3 regions of the Paenibacillus sp. NPDC056579 genome follow, and region 1 is predicted to be linked to each of the others. Evidence: a T-box and tRNA genes for the amino acid it is inferred to sense, from the RefSeq annotation. Region 1 holds a T-box; the other regions hold tRNA genes.
What was found. A T-box is a leader RNA that pairs with one kind of tRNA and senses whether it is charged. The one in region 1 lies ahead of ACFQ88_RS38300 (glutamate--tRNA ligase), so its partner is inferred to be a tRNA-Glu.
Positions count from the first base shown of each region.

Region 1 (5,007 bases):
ACGGATCTCCTGATCCTCGGAAAAAGCCAAATAGGTCTGATAAATCCGTTTTTGCGATAGAAGCTTGATCTCATTGCTCTCTATCAGCGTCTCCGGATACCCGGGCAGCAAAAATTTTCTCTCGATCTCTTTTCCCATCGTCTCATTAACTCCTCTCGCGTCCTTTCGCGACCCTTCAGGCCGGACAACCTCTATCCGGTATTATAATAACACAACTAGTGTGCTCATCGTCCAACAAACCGGTTCAAGCGCAATCTGACTCTGTCCTCACCCATGACCTGCATGACGTCGTACAAATCCGGTGTAAAGGCGCTATGTGTCAAAGCCGCTCTCAATACCATGGCCACATCCCCTACATGCCCTTGGTAGCTGTCGGGGCTTTTCTTGAAACTCTTCATGTCTTTGGCGAAGCCTACCTGTTCTGCCGTATGCTTCATCTTCTCGAACCAGCTGTCCCTGTCGTCTTTGTAATCCCAGGTTTCCATATAAAGCTCCACGATCCGTTTGGCACGAGGCAATCCGGCATTAGGCGGCAGGATCGTCTCCGCGCGGGCTCCGCCGCTCTCGAACAAGCCGTCGAAGAAATAGCCGGACACCGGTCGCACGTCCGACCACCGGGACAAATCTTTTCTCGGCTTGGCGCCGCCCCGTCCGATATTGAATACTCGCTTCGCATAATCAGGGTCATCCGATAAGTGCCGGTACAGCTTATCGTCGTACTCCTTCGCCCAATCGAGACATTGCGCGTAGACGCCGTCCGCCGTCATGCGGCTAATCACGTCCTTGCTGATGTCCGTGAGCTTATGCATATCGAACAACGGCCCGCCGGCGCTCATTCGGCTCGTTTCGAGGAGGAAATGCTGGTAAGGCTCGTCGGGATGAGCGCTTCTCCACTCTTCATAATTCGAATTCGCCAGCGTCATGAAATATTCGGAAATCGTGTCACCGGGGAAGCCTTGCTGCTGATAATACAAAACGGCTGCATCCGGATCCTTTCTTTTGCTGAACTTGCGCTTCGAGGCTCCGTCCATTTTCATGATCGGCGCAAGATGCCCGTATGCCGGCGCAGGCAGCCCGAGCACTTCGAACAGCTGCACATGAACCGGCAGCGAGGACAACCATTCGTCCCCCCTTATGACGTGCGTCGTTCCCATCAAATAATCATCTACCGCATGGGCAAAATGATACGTGGGTATGCCGTCCGATTTCATGAGGACGATATCCTGGACGTTCTCCGGCATCGATAGCTCTCCTTTGATCAGATCCGTAATCCGGATTTTCCGATCCGCGGAGCCGGGCGACTTCAAACGAATGACATACGGCTTTCCAGCGTCCAGCTGCTCTTGAACCTTCTCGGGAGCAGCGTGGCGGTACACCGCCCAGTCTCCGTAATAGCCGGTAGGCTCATTTCGCCTCCCTTGAGCCTCCCGGATCGCGTTAAGCTCCTCTGCGTCGCAAAAGCAGGGGTATGCTAGCCCCTCTGCCACCAGCCGCTTAAGAAATACATGATAGATAGAAGCTCTTGCGCTCTGTTTGTACGGACCATACCGTCCGCTCTCCCCATCCGAGTGGGTTATCCCTTCGTCCCGCCGGATGCCGAAATAGTCCAGAGCGGAAATAATGCCGTCGATACTCCCTTTCACCTCGCGCTTGCGGTCCGTATCTTCGATTCGGAGGAAAAAGACGCCGCCGCTTTGGTGGGCAAGCCGCTCGGAAATAAAGGTTGCATACAGTCCTCCAATGGTGAGAAAGCCGGTAGGACTCGGAGCGAACCGGGTTACTTTCGCCGCCGCTGCAAGCTCTCTTCTTGGGTATTGCGCAATGACGTCCTGCGGCAGCAGCGTCACATTAGGGAATAACCGGTCCGCCAGCTGTTGATCATACGTCATAACTTCCACTTCCTTTCATCATTTTTTCGGCCACGGAACCATTCCCGCGCTGCGATGCAATACAAAAAAGCCTTCCGTCCTATCCAAGGACGAAAGGCCAGTGCTTCCGCGGTACCACCTGCTTTGGTTTTGCAACCCACTCACAGCGCCTATTGCATTACAAAAAAGCGCTCTTCTATAACGGGAAGACCCGCCGGACTTACTCCCTCTTTCAGTCCGATGCTCCGAGGCTTCTGTTCGCCAGGATCGAATACCCAATTTCCACCGTCATGGGCTCTCTGTCATTCGGCCGCCTGCCTACTGTTCCTCTTCATCGCCGTTTGTACGATATAAAAATTATCAACACGATATCATATCGGGTCGTTCAAGTCAATACGCATCCGCTGCTGCCTGACCATAAGATGACAAAGCGGCTCTTTGTGGTATTCTATACATAGCCGCTGATTACGATGCTAGAGGGAGAGACTGCGCCATGAAAATTTATATTGTCATATCGCTGCAAGAGGAACAAATGGATAACGTATACGTCACCACCGACGAGGAGAAAGCATTATCGCTCAAGACGGACGATTTCGAGGATTGCGATGCTTTATTTGTGGAAGTATGGGAGGACGGTTCGAAAATCGACGACTACAGGCTGCAATAGCCGGGTCGTTTTTTTTATTGCGCGGATTAGACGACTCCGAAGTGGGCATAGTAAGGTCGCCAGTTTATTTCCGACAAAGCTCATATGATTAATATTAATTAATGCGATCAGGAAGCAGGGTGCCTTATGGAAAACGATAAAAAGTGGGATCTGATCTCCATCGCCTCCATCCCGCTAATCATGACTCTCGGTAACTCGATGCTCATTCCCGTCCTTCCCGCCATTCGCAGCAAGCTTGGGGTATCGTCCCTTCAAGTCAGCCTGCTGATCACCGTCTACTCCGCCGTGGCGATCGTGCTTATCCCGCTCGCAGGCTACTTGTCCGACCGATGGAGCCGCAAGACGGTCATCATTCCAAGCCTTCTTATTACAGGGATCGGGGGCTTAATCTCCGGGCTTGCCGCGTGGAAAATGACGGATTCGTACACGGTCATCCTGCTCGGCCGCGCCCTTCAAGGCATCGGGGCCGCCGGCGCGTTCCCCATTGTACTGCCGCTGGTCGGGGATTTGTTCAAGCAGGAAAGCGATGTGAGCAGCGGTCTCGGTGTTGTGGAAACGGCCAATACGTTCGGTAAAGTGCTCAGTCCCATCCTCGGCTCGGCGCTGGCTTTCATCGTCTGGTATTTGCCGTTTTTGGCTATCCCGGTTTTTTGCGCGGTCTCGATGCTGCTCGTCCTGTTCCTGGTGAAAACACCGCCGAAGGAGGGGGACGCGCCGCCTGCATCCTTCAGCAGCTTTCTAGCTGGCGTCCGCAGCATATTCAAACAGAAGGGCCGCTGGCTATACGCCATTTTCGCCGTCGGAGGTCTGTGCATGCTTGTTATCTTCGGAACCTTGTTTTACTTATCCGATGCGCTGGAGGAACAATTTCATATCGACGGAATCCTAAAAGGCTGCGTGCTCGCCATTCCGCTCGCCGTATTGTGCGTCAGCTCATTTGCCACGGGCAAAGCAATAGGCAAAAACAAGAAGCGGATGAAATGGATTACGTTCGCCGGCATTACGCTGCTGGCCTCCAGTATTCTGCTCTGCGGCATGGTTCATTCGTTGTATTTGGTGATTGCGCTGATGGCCTTCGCCGGGATGGGCATCGGGGCCGCCTTGCCCTGTCTCGATGCGATGATTACGGAGGGGATTGAGAAGCAGCAGCGGGGCACGATCACATCCATTTACAGCTCCATGCGGTTTATCGGCGTTGCCGCTGGTCCTCCGCTTGCTTCGGTTTTGATGAAAATGTCTGTATCCGTCATGTTCTATGTCATATCGGCTCTTTGCATGGCCGCCGCCATCGCAGCTTTGTTCGCCATCCGGCCGAAGAACGCCGAAGCCGCCGGCCTGACAGGCCTGCGAGGAAATATGGAGCCGCGGACCTAAGCTACTGCGCATCGTGAAAAATGATGCCAAGACTGTACCGCCGCCCTGAGGCAATCGTGCTGACGCCATGTCGCAGCGTCGTCCGGTAATAGCCGCGGGAACCTTGCACCGGGCGATTCCGCGTAGGGAAGATCAATGCTTCGCCCTGCGCCAGCGTGATGACATGGCCCCGCGACTGCATCCGCGGCCGCTGCTCGACGAGCAGCAGCTCGCCTCCCGTGAAATCGGTCATACTCCGGTTTAACACGAAGACGACCTGAAACGGGAAATACGACTCCCCGTACAAATCCTGGTGCAAGCAGTTAAATCCGCCGGCCTCGTACTTCAGCAGGAGCGGCGTCGGCTTGCTCTGCCCCTTGGCATGACATTGCTGCAAAAAGTCGGCGAGCCGCTCCGGATACGCCGGCTCCTCCCCGGACATGCCGAGCCAACGATTCGCCGCCTCGGCAAGCCGGGGATATAAGCCGTCGCGCAGCTGATCGACCGGCGCTGGCAGCGGGGCGGCAAAGTACTGGTACTCGCCTTTGCCGAAGCTGTGCCGTTCCATGACGATCCGGCTGCGGAACAAGGCCGGATCGTCGTACATTTGCATCAGCCGGCCGCACTCCTCCGGCGACAACAAGGCGGGAATCGTTGCGAAGCCCGATTCGTCCAAGGAGCGGTGGATCGCCGGCCAATTGAGTGCCGTGATCCGATCCTCTATCGCGAGCTGCTCCAACGGGATCATAATTGAATCCCCTCCAATCGCAGCAGCTCGGCCTTGACCTCCATCCCGCCGCGATAGCCGGTCAATGCCCCGTTCTTGCCGATGACCCTATGGCAAGGCACAACCATCAGCGCCGGATTCGCGCCAATCGCAGCCCCGACGGCACGCACCGCGTTCCCCTTGCCTATCGATTCCGCGATATCGGAATACGAGCAGGTCGCTCCACGCGGAATATCTAGCAGCGCGGTCCAGACCGACCGCTGGAACGGGGTGCCGTGCAAATCGAGCGGCAGCTCGAAATGCTTGCTGGCCCCCTGCAAATACTGCGTCAGCTCGTCGCTGTAGCGCTGCATTCGGTCATCGTCCCGGACTAATGTGCAGCCCGGATAATG
Region 1 is NZ_JBHTVD010000021.1:9,361-14,367, forward strand. It holds gene ACFQ88_RS38295 (CYTH domain-containing protein) at 1-138, opposite strand, end outside; gene ACFQ88_RS38300 (glutamate--tRNA ligase) at 225-1,889, opposite strand; T-box leader at 1,972-2,212, opposite strand; gene ACFQ88_RS38305 (hypothetical protein) at 2,362-2,535, shown strand; gene bcbE (bacillibactin exporter BcbE) at 2,662-3,909, shown strand; gene ACFQ88_RS38315 (2OG-Fe(II) oxygenase) at 3,911-4,636, opposite strand; gene ACFQ88_RS38320 (methylated-DNA--[protein]-cysteine S-methyltransferase) at 4,633-5,007, opposite strand, start outside.

Region 2 (5,007 bases), on a different contig from region 1:
GTACTCCGTAAATACCGCGTGTCTGAATTCTCTAGGATAATAAAACATATACATAAAATCCAATGCCGGATCTTCCATTCCTGCTTCACTAAAATCTATAATCCCGAGCCTACCGGCTCTCTCGTCCCATAGAATATTATCATAGTGGAAATCTCCATGCACAATGCAAGTTGGAACCGAAGCTGAAATTTCATAATATTCACACAGGAAATGCTTCACTTGTTCCATCTCTGATGGTGACAGTTTGGCCTGCAGCAGCCTAACCCCGTCATTCATATCATTCCGAACATCTTGTTCAAAACGGCTTGGCAAGGCCTGTCTGCGCTCTGATTTCATATGAAGCTGTTTCAAAAAACTTCCAACGGATCGCCCAATTTGTTGTGCATATTGCGAATGTTGTTCCACATATTGAGGAGTAATTCGATATCCCGGCACGTATTTTTCTACCACGAAATGTTGGGTCGGAGAAAGATACAGGCATTCTGGCAAAATAGCCTCCGTCTGCCCTGCTAATCTGCGAATTAGCTCCTGTCGGATATGATATTGATCTAGCTGCAATCCATCACGAAAGAAAGCAATAACTGTCTTTTTATCCAGAATCAGAACGTCTTTCTCGCAGCCTTTGGTAATGTACTCAACTTCCTGAAAAGCTAGCTCCCCTAGCTCCGCTCTCGCAATATCCAGTTTCTGCTTAATCCATTGCTTATCCCGATTATCCAAATTCAGTGCCTCCATATGAATACCTTCATCCAGCTTTTCGCAGCTGTAATAAGTTCTGGATCTTGCTTCGACATCCCGTTTACTTTTCCTTCAATTCACTAAGTAACTCAGTAATCTTCTCATTTTGATCAATTTGTGTAATAACATTTGAATTAAGTTTTTGAATAGCAACAAAAATACCAAACAAAGCACCTAAAATTAAGAAACCAGTGAGGGTATCCATGAGAGAATCCTTTCTAAGACATGATTCATTGATCTTCAGTTTTTATTATAGACGCAGAAATTGCAAATAAGTTCCAACGGAATATCGATTCACCAAAGACTCATGAGCAAAAATAGAAGAAAGCCTGGGGATTTCCCGGGCTTTCTTCGTCAATTTAATGGAGATATCCTGTTAAGAAGAAGCAGCTCGTAACCGAAAAGGCTTTTTCGTTTCGCGGTCAGCAACACTTACCATTACCGATTCTGGTTTAACCCTAGCGATTAAACCCATTGCTTCAATTCGACTAACCATCTCCGAAAGATAAGCTGCCGTCTTATTCTTAGCGCCGGTTCCTCCGTCAATATCTACCATGAAGCGGATATCTGCCCCTTGATCGATATACGGTAAGATAATGTTCTCGAGACGTTCACGTTCGGCATAACCGAATTGAGCGGCAATTTCTTGGCTGAAGGTCGTTTCCAATGACAATTTTTCTTGAACAGAGTAGATTTCTCTCGGAATTATCACTTGCCGGCTGCATAACCAAGCGCCTCGTCCTACTCGATACACCACAATGTAGCTTACGAATTTCGTATGGCCGGGATGTGTCTGAGCGTCTGTCGTAACCACGAGATCATATACTGCCCTTGAATCGCCTTCGATGAATCGCGTAATCCGATCCATTACGTCTCCAAACTCAAGGTTCTGTTCAGTTGTATTGCGGAATGTCGTTTCATGAATCAATGGGAATTGTCGTCTTTTTGTTTTCATGGGATTCACCTGTAATGCAAGGTTGGCTTCTTCCTTTCGTTTTGGTTTGTTTGGCGGGCCTTGATGGAATTGATTCAACGCATTGTGTCTAACATGGTGGAGCTTGAAGCCACAGGCTATGGTGTGGTATGCAGCTTTTAAAAATCTATTCCCCACATGCACAAGATATGAGTCCGGCTGGATAGGAACCAGCGCGCTTTTTACTGATCAGCTTTAAAATCTGCTGTCGAATGGACTTGAACCACCGACCTCCCGGTTATCAGCCGAGCGCTCTAACCTCCTGAGCTACGACAGCATATTGGCGGTCCCAAGGGGATTTGAACCCCTGACCTCTGCGCTGACAACGCAGCGTTCTAACCAACTGAACTATGGAACCGTGAAGACGTAGACGGGATTCGAACCCGCGTATCCCTGTTCGAAAGACAGGTGTGTTATGCCGCTTCACCACTACGTCATATATTGATGGTGGTAGAAGATATTTGGTGCCGGCGAAAGGGATCGAACCTTCAACCTACTGATTAAAAGTCAGTTGCTCTACCGATTGAGCTACGCCAGCATGTGGACGCGGTAAATCCTTGCTAGGAGCGGGTTAAGCTCCCACCGATTTTTTACAGCTTGTGTTTCGTTCAACCACCCATCAGAACCCAAACTCATGGCTGACTCACACTCTGCGAACCGCTTTTTATATGTACTTTTAGTGTGCGGAATACAGGAATTGAACCCATACTGAATGCTTGGAATGCATCCGTTCTACCATTAAACTAATTCCGCATTTGGTGACGCATGCCGGATTCGAACCGAGCGAATGCAGGATTGAAAGTCCTGTGGCTTAGACCACTTGCCTAATGCGCCATAATATGATTGGAAGGGCTGAACAGAATTAGAACCTGTGAATAATGAGTTTACGATTGCTCTGTCAGCCAGCTTCTCCATCCAACAGGACGCCTTACCCCTCCTACAGAACATACGTTCTATCCATGGGTATAAAAAAGGCTGCTTAGCCCGTCGTGGTTCCATTCAAGCCGCTGCCCCAAGCATAAAGGACAAGCACCAATGGACCACTTGCCAGGTCGCAAGTAGCCTTTTACGCACAATATCAATGTATGCACGGATTCAGACTCGGAACGGTCCGTGATTCATGGTCACGTTAGCGCCATTCCTCCTCTTCTAAGGATGGAAAGGCTCAAACATGGTACGTAAAAGCTACTGATGATTGGTTGGAAATAGGCCTCAAGAACATCGCTAAATTGCCCCTTAATGCTGCTCTCGCACCAAACTTGCTTATGATCAATTGTGTTCTCGTGATACTTATTTGGCTGTTCATAGTCCTGCTTAGACGGATTGTTGAATAACTGGCTTCTCATTGCCTATCCCTTCCTTTCCTTGTAGGTTTAGTACCAAAAGACTTTCTCGCATTACCGCTTTAGTGTTTTACCGCTTTACTGATTATGATATTATCATGGGGAATTTTTAATGTCAACCCTTTTTTAACATATTTTCTTTTTTCCTCCATTTGTAGATAAAACAAAAAAGACCGCTTCTCCAGAGCGGTCTTCCCGTATCCAACCAAATACGTTTGCAATAAACGTGATTTGCTTGCAGATCCCCATTTTTGTCAGAGGTGATCGGATATCGATAATAGGCCGCGTGGCGAAGAAAAAGGTTTTAGCGCATTGAAAACTGAATGGTTGCCCTCGGTTAGGCTCCACTTTTGAATGCTCTCATATCCTAATAGGTAAAGTGCCTTTTTCATCCCGCTCACGCTCCTTTCCGTGTACTTTAATTTTTCTCATCTTAAAACAACCGCATCTTCTGTGTCAATAAAATTCTTGAGAGCCTATCGAATTATTACCCCCAAAAGCCCTACGAAGGTTGAAGCCTGATGACCGGCAATAATACAACCCTCCAGATCCTTAGCCTCCACAATTAATACCTCGAAGTTACAATCGCTTAGATCGACTCCCTTAAGCTTGGTTCCAATCATATAAGCTTGATCCATATTGCAACGGGCAAATGCTATTTTTTGAAAGTTAGCAGTAAAAAAGTCTGTGCTGATTAATGAACAATCCTCAAAGCTCACCTGCTTAAAGTTGGCTATGCGAAAATTCGAAAAATCACCCATACAATTCAGAAACCGGACATTTTGTAGCCTGCTTTGAGAAAAGTTGGTGCCAATAAGCTTACAATTTCTAAATTCAGTGCGGTGAATGAAGGAAGAAGGAAACTGTACATTAGAAAAATCACATTTCTCGAAAACAACATCTGTCATTTCGACTTGTTCCAACGATGACTCCGTAATGGTCACATTTCTAAAGATCATTTTCTCCAAGGAAACCCTATTTGCTTCCTGATGTTCGATTGTAATATTTTCAATAATCCCATTACTAAGCTCTTCTCTGGATTCTAATGAGTCAATAGACCTTGATTCGAGTAACTCAACGGTAATTTTGGGCTGCTCCATTTTAAAATTCATATTGCCTCCATCCTAGCTTGGTTGATTAGACAAGCACTTTATATCATTCCCGGTCCATGGAGAAAAAACATCGCCTTTACAGATGGCGATGTTCATTTACTACATAGTCCACAATCTGGCGCACATTCGCGTCCACACTGCTCGTGTGCGTATGGATCGTGATTTCCGGACTTACCGGAGGTTCATAGATATCGTAAATCCCGGTAAATGCTGTGATTTCACCTTTTCTCGCTTTGGCGTATAAGCCTTTCACATCTCTGCGTACACATTCGTCCAATGGACAATGCACATACACTTCGACGTAGGACTCCAGCTCAGCCCGCGCATAATCCCGCATTTCCAAGTAGGGTGCGATCATTGAGATGACCGTCGTAATCCCATTGCGGTTCAATAGCTTGCTAATATAGACCGCGCGACGAATATTCTCCATCCGATCTTCTTTGCTGAACCCAAGCTCTTGTCCTACCTTTCGTCTAAGCTCATCGCCGTCCAAGCATTCGACCCTAAACCCTCTTTCCTGAAGCGCAGCGGTCAAAGCTAATGCTGTAGTCGTTTTTCCAGAGCTTGGAAGACCTGTTAACCAAACCGCCGTCCCATTCATTACTCTGTTCTCCCTTTACTATAAAATAGCGATCCGTTCGAGTACGCGGTCCCCGTAAATAGGATCGAACGGTTGCCCCTCCATATGAATGTAGCCTATATAGCAATCACATTGCTTCATTCGGCACGGACGTTCTTGCGATAATCGTTCCAGGCCATCTTTATACAGATTTCCAATCACTTGACGATCCTTATAGCAGCGTTTTACACGCCCGTCCCCCTGGACATAAAATACCGTTTG
Region 2 is NZ_JBHTVD010000004.1:565,382-570,388, reverse strand. It holds gene ACFQ88_RS19370 (phosphotransferase family protein) at 1-720, opposite strand, end outside; gene ACFQ88_RS19365 (ribonuclease H-like YkuK family protein) at 1,115-1,693, opposite strand; tRNA gene ACFQ88_RS19360 (tRNA-Ile) at 1,915-1,988, opposite strand; tRNA gene ACFQ88_RS19355 (tRNA-Asp) at 1,993-2,069, opposite strand; tRNA gene ACFQ88_RS19350 (tRNA-Glu) at 2,074-2,147, opposite strand; tRNA gene ACFQ88_RS19345 (tRNA-Lys) at 2,174-2,249, opposite strand; tRNA gene ACFQ88_RS19340 (tRNA-Gly) at 2,394-2,464, opposite strand; tRNA gene ACFQ88_RS19335 (tRNA-Glu) at 2,468-2,545, opposite strand; gene ACFQ88_RS19330 (pentapeptide repeat-containing protein) at 3,531-4,166, opposite strand; gene cysC (adenylyl-sulfate kinase) at 4,243-4,767, opposite strand; gene ACFQ88_RS19320 (STM4011 family radical SAM protein) at 4,786-5,007, opposite strand, start outside.
Region 2: it has a tRNA-Glu gene. The T-box ahead of ACFQ88_RS38300 (glutamate--tRNA ligase) is inferred to sense a tRNA for this amino acid. The anticodon was not compared.

Region 3 (5,007 bases), on a different contig from region 1:
AGACCCGTAAGAGACTGCTTCTTCCGCTGCGTTTAACAATCCTTTGTCTGAAAACGATACGTGAGAACCGATTTTCAACATCGTATTCCTCATCTCCTTTTTTTCGCACTCTCTCTATTTTACTAGGATTGCTCTTTATCCACAAGGCTACTTTTGGTTATCGCCAAAGTAAGGTATAATAGGGACGAGGTGACAATTAATCATGAATAACGGTTTCATGTGGTTTATCTTTTTCTGGGTTTTCGTGCTGATCACATTCATGTCGATCGGCGGCTATTTTATGTTCCGCAAATTTTTGAAGGTGCTGCCTATGGCGGACGGCAAGTCCAAGCTCGATTGGCAAAACCATTATGTCGAATCGTCCCGACATTTATGGACCGACGATGCCAAGTCGTTTCTGGACATGCTGGTCGACCCTGTACCGGCACCTTTTCGAGATATCGCACGCCACTCCATCGCGGCCAAGATCGGTCAAGTCGCATTGGAGAGTAAAGCCGACCAGATTACGCAGGACCACTGCATTCGGGGGTATATTCTTGCAACGCCGAAGCGAGACTACAAGAGCCTCGTCTCCTACCTGGATAAACAGAATATCGACTACAGCGCCTACAAGCATTTGCTGCAGTAGCGACTAAGGGCTTCCTGCCATCCGCGGCGGGAAGCCCTTCATTTATTTTTTCTTGCCCGGCTTTGTGCTCTCAGGCTGCTCCTTGCTCAGCTTTACGGTCAGAGTAGCCGTTGTGCCCCCCACCCTCATCGGATTCGGACTGCGCTGCGCCGTTCGGAACCCGACCAGCTTGACTCCGTCTACGGAGATGACCTTCGGAAGCTCCTCCTGCTTCAAATAAGCAATTTTTCCATCCAAAATGATGTACAAATCCACCTTATCCTGCGATTTCAAATCCACAGTCAAATACCGGTTATCCTTGGGCGTCAGAGCCGATTCGATCTCGCCCTTCTGCAAGTCCTTGACCAGGACCCCTTTATCGTCAAAGTAGTCTGTCACGTTGATGACCGAATCGCTCGACCACCCGCTGCCGCCTTCCTCGGAACGATCGTCGTAATCAGGGAAATATGTCGTCGTATCCGGATTGTAGATGCCGGAGGAACCATTGCCTGCACTGCCGCCGCTAGCACCCGTTCCGCCACCGGCTCCTGTAGAACCACCCGTTCCTTGCTGCTCCAGCTCGATGGTTGAGTAATCGCCTAGCCAGTAATTTTTCTTCAAATAATTATAAATCCGGTTCAAAATCGTAACGGCTTCCGCCCGCGTCACCTTGTCCAAAGGACGGAAATAGCCCAATTCATTGGCGGTCATAATGCCGGATGCCTGCAAGCTGGCCAAGCTGCTCGCCTGAGCGTTGGAGAAAGCGTCGGAGCCGAAGCCGCAGTCGCTCTTGTCGTTGCCTGTAAACAGGATAGGCAGCACATCATTAGACTCCATCAGGATGCTTCCCGCTGCGTCGTAACGTCCGTCCGCTTTGCTTGCCTGCTCATATACGTTCTTGTCTACATAAATATAAGATGGAATGTCCTTGAACTCCGATACTACCGTACACACGTCATTCGGGCTCAACCGTCTGTCGATCAGCCGCGTATCGAAAAACGAATACAGCATATTGGCGAGCTGCAGCCTCGTTAATTGCGTATCGGGATGAAACGTCAGCTGTCCCCTATTATTCAAGCCGTACACGCCCCAGTTAAACGACTGGTTATAGATTTCCGAAACCTGGCGATAGGACCAATGCTGCGGGGATACATCGGCGAAGCTGTCGATTTTTTGCGCGCCTGTTGCATATAAATTCGGCCGGTACTTGTCGAACAATCGATAAATCATGGTCGTCCACTCGGCTTTGCTGATCGTTTGATTCGGCCTGAAGGTCCCGTCCGGGTACCCTGTGAGCACCTGCTTTTGCGCCATCAAATAGATGGAGCCGATAGCCCAGCCGTTTTTCTGCGCGTCCACGTCGCTGAATGTGACAGCATCCGCGGCTTTGGCTGGAAGCGCCGGCAATCCAAGTGCTGCAATGAGCAGCCAGATGAACCATGTGAACCCTAATCTTCGTAACCTTTTCATTGCATACCCTCCAATCCTTCCTATATATATCGGCTTCCCAAGCGTTAATTGTTAATCTTTGGGCAGAAAAAAAGACGGCTGAAGCCAGCCGCCTTATACCTTCACATCCAGACTTTTACCCAAATTCGGATGCGGAGCCTGGACCATGCCCTGAATCAATGACACCGCCGCCGCCGTCTGCACATCCTGCTGCTTTTTCAGTACGGCAATGCCTACAGCCTGCTTCAGCGCATTCCCGCTGTTGATCGCATTCAATAAGCTGTTGACCTCCATGTATGTATCACCTCGATCTACCAGTTATTGGTTGCAGCTTTTACATCTAGATATATCGGCTTTCCGTGTGGATTTTGTTAGCGAGAAGACCACAGCCGACGCGTTACTTCTATTATGGTAAATAAAAAAATCCCTTGCTGCCAAGGGATTCTCGCTGATAATTGGAATGCGGTTGAGAGGACTCGAACCTCCACGGGCGTAAGCCCACCACCCCCTCAAGATGGCGTGTCTGCCATTCCACCACAACCGCAAATAAAAAATTACTGAGGGAAAAAACATGAGCCATGTAGGACTCGAACCTACGACACCCTGATTAAAAGTCAGGTGCTCTACCAACTGAGCTAATGGCTCATAATCAAGGAATCATTTTCGAAAACCCTTCGGTATTACTCGAAATAATGATGGTGACCCGTAGGGGATTCGAACCCCTGTTACCTCCGTGAAAGGGAGGTGTCTTAACCCCTTGACCAACGGGCCTTGCTGTGTAATTCCTTGCTGCCTTTTTGGCGACAAGAGTTATTATATCCGAATGAATTCGGATTGACAAGCTTTTTTTTCGAATAAATGTCGACTAATAAAAAGATCATAATGTGCTCCAATATAGAAGTCAAATTATGATATGCTTTCCCTAGAGAGAGTTGTGACGAAGGTGCTTCATGTCATTGACGATTTGTGACATCCAATGTTATCCTTTTTGGATGATTTATTGAATTTCAGGGTGGTTTGGACGGGACGCGCTTGGCGCTGAATCTTATTCATAACCTCCGGAAACAGGTGACACGGATGCAAACCTTTTTCTATTTATTTCTTGGATTTCTGGATGTTATCGCTATTTTCGCGCTGATTTTCAGAACATTCCGGTGGCCCTTCTGGGAGTTTCGGCTGAAGCTTACCGTGATTGGCGTCTTCATCTCGTTCGTATCATATATGAACCGGATGGTGCTGGATATTCCCCAATTCGATATTGCGATCCAATTCATTCTCTTTATTGTCTTTTTCCGGTATGTCATCAGGGTGAACGTATATCATGCGATTGACGTTACAGCTATCGGTTATCTTACCTTTATGAGCATCCAGCTGATCCTCTATTATGTGATGAAATACTTCCAATTGATTACGCTGGAGGACGCAACGAACCCGGTGGCCGCTATGGCTTTCTTTATCCAGGTTTTATCGGAGGCCTGCTCGTTTTTGGTAGCCTATCTGTTTTACCGGTTTCAACTGGGGTTCTCGTTCATGATGAGACCGCCGCACAATTTGTATTTAAACCGCACCATTGACCTCGCCAAAAGGACCAAAATGGTATTCAACACAATCGGCATTCTTACCATCAGTATTTCCGTATACTGGCTGGCGAACCACGAGCGATATTTCCTCATTTTGCCTGCGCTAACCTTTCTTTCCTTAGCCATGCTCATTTACTTATCTTATAAAAGAGATCTGCAGGATTGACGGAATTTGTAAAAAAGGCCAACCTGTTAAAAAGACGGGCTGGCTTTTTAGTTTTAGCGTGGAAGAGCAGTCTGGTAGCTTGCTTTTGCAAGACTTGATTCGTAATTCAAGGTCGTTTGCATCATATAGCAGGATGCGTTCCGCGCGTCACTTTTGCTGCTGCAATCTTATTTTCATCGTACCGTGGGAAAACAAAAAAACCGCCATACGGCGGTTTTCGGTTTGTACGGAGAGAGAGGGATTCGAACCCTCGCACCACTTACGCAGTCTAACCCCTTAGCAGAGGGTCCCCTTATAGCCACTTGGGTATCTCTCCAAAGCAATGGCTCCCCGAACAGGACTCGAACCTGTGACAACTCGATTAACAGTCGAGTGCTCTACCAACTGAGCTATCAGGGAAAGACATATTTTAATTTATCATGAATTTTGTTTAGAGTCAAGCTCATGCAGTTTCAGTTTTCCCCTGCATTTTCCACATGCGTATTTTTTTGGATCGAGCTTTCGTTTCCGTAAATACTCGGTCTTGCAGCTGGAACAAATCAGCTTGTAGCGGTACGGCTCCTTTCTTTTCGCCGTAGGGAGCGACCGGCAAAATCTTGTCCCACCTACCTGCTTCAGCAGCGTTTTAAATTCCGCATCCCGATGCAAATACCCCCGGTTCAGCAAATGCAGATGATAATGGCACAGCTCATGCTTGATGATTTTCTCTACATCCTCGGGCCCGAACTGCTCCAACTGCGCCCAGCTGATCTCGATATCGTGCGACTTGGTGAAATACCGGCCGCCCGTCGAAGTCAGCCTGCGGTTAAATCGGGCTTTATGCAAGAACGGACGTCCAAACGATGTCAAAGAGATGTGCTCAACCCACTGCTGCAGCTGTCGGTCATCCATTCCTTCTACGCCCTCGCTTTCTTCGTATTCTCACTTGAATTGTAACCGCATCATAGGCTACACTGTCAAGTAGATAGTGACAAACGAAATCGGATTTTTTGTACAACCGCAATGCAAGAGAGGAGCTTATTTGAACATGTCCAAAATGAAATATGTCGTCATGCAGCTGGATCAGCAAATTGAATTCGTACAGCTTCCGGCTACTCACACGTACCAGTTGACCGCTTTGAATTTGCGTTTGCATAAAGAGCTGGAGAAATTAACGGCTCCCAATGTTCCATCGCTGCCCAAAGCAATCGCGGAGTGCGAGAACC
Region 3 is NZ_JBHTVD010000014.1:180,467-185,473, forward strand. It holds gene ACFQ88_RS34875 (deoxyribonuclease IV) at 1-81, opposite strand, end outside; gene ACFQ88_RS34880 (DUF2621 domain-containing protein) at 203-628, shown strand; gene ACFQ88_RS34885 (S-layer homology domain-containing protein) at 671-2,077, opposite strand; gene ACFQ88_RS34890 (YjfB family protein) at 2,171-2,350, opposite strand; tRNA gene ACFQ88_RS34895 (tRNA-Leu) at 2,518-2,600, opposite strand; tRNA gene ACFQ88_RS34900 (tRNA-Lys) at 2,629-2,701, opposite strand; tRNA gene ACFQ88_RS34905 (tRNA-Glu) at 2,753-2,827, opposite strand; gene ACFQ88_RS34910 (hypothetical protein) at 3,134-3,802, shown strand; tRNA gene ACFQ88_RS34915 (tRNA-Ser) at 4,030-4,118, opposite strand; tRNA gene ACFQ88_RS34920 (tRNA-Asn) at 4,126-4,201, opposite strand; gene ACFQ88_RS34925 (SprT family protein) at 4,220-4,693, opposite strand; gene ACFQ88_RS34930 (hydrolase/acyltransferase) at 4,830-5,007, shown strand, end outside.
Region 3: it has a tRNA-Glu gene. The T-box ahead of ACFQ88_RS38300 (glutamate--tRNA ligase) is inferred to sense a tRNA for this amino acid. The anticodon was not compared.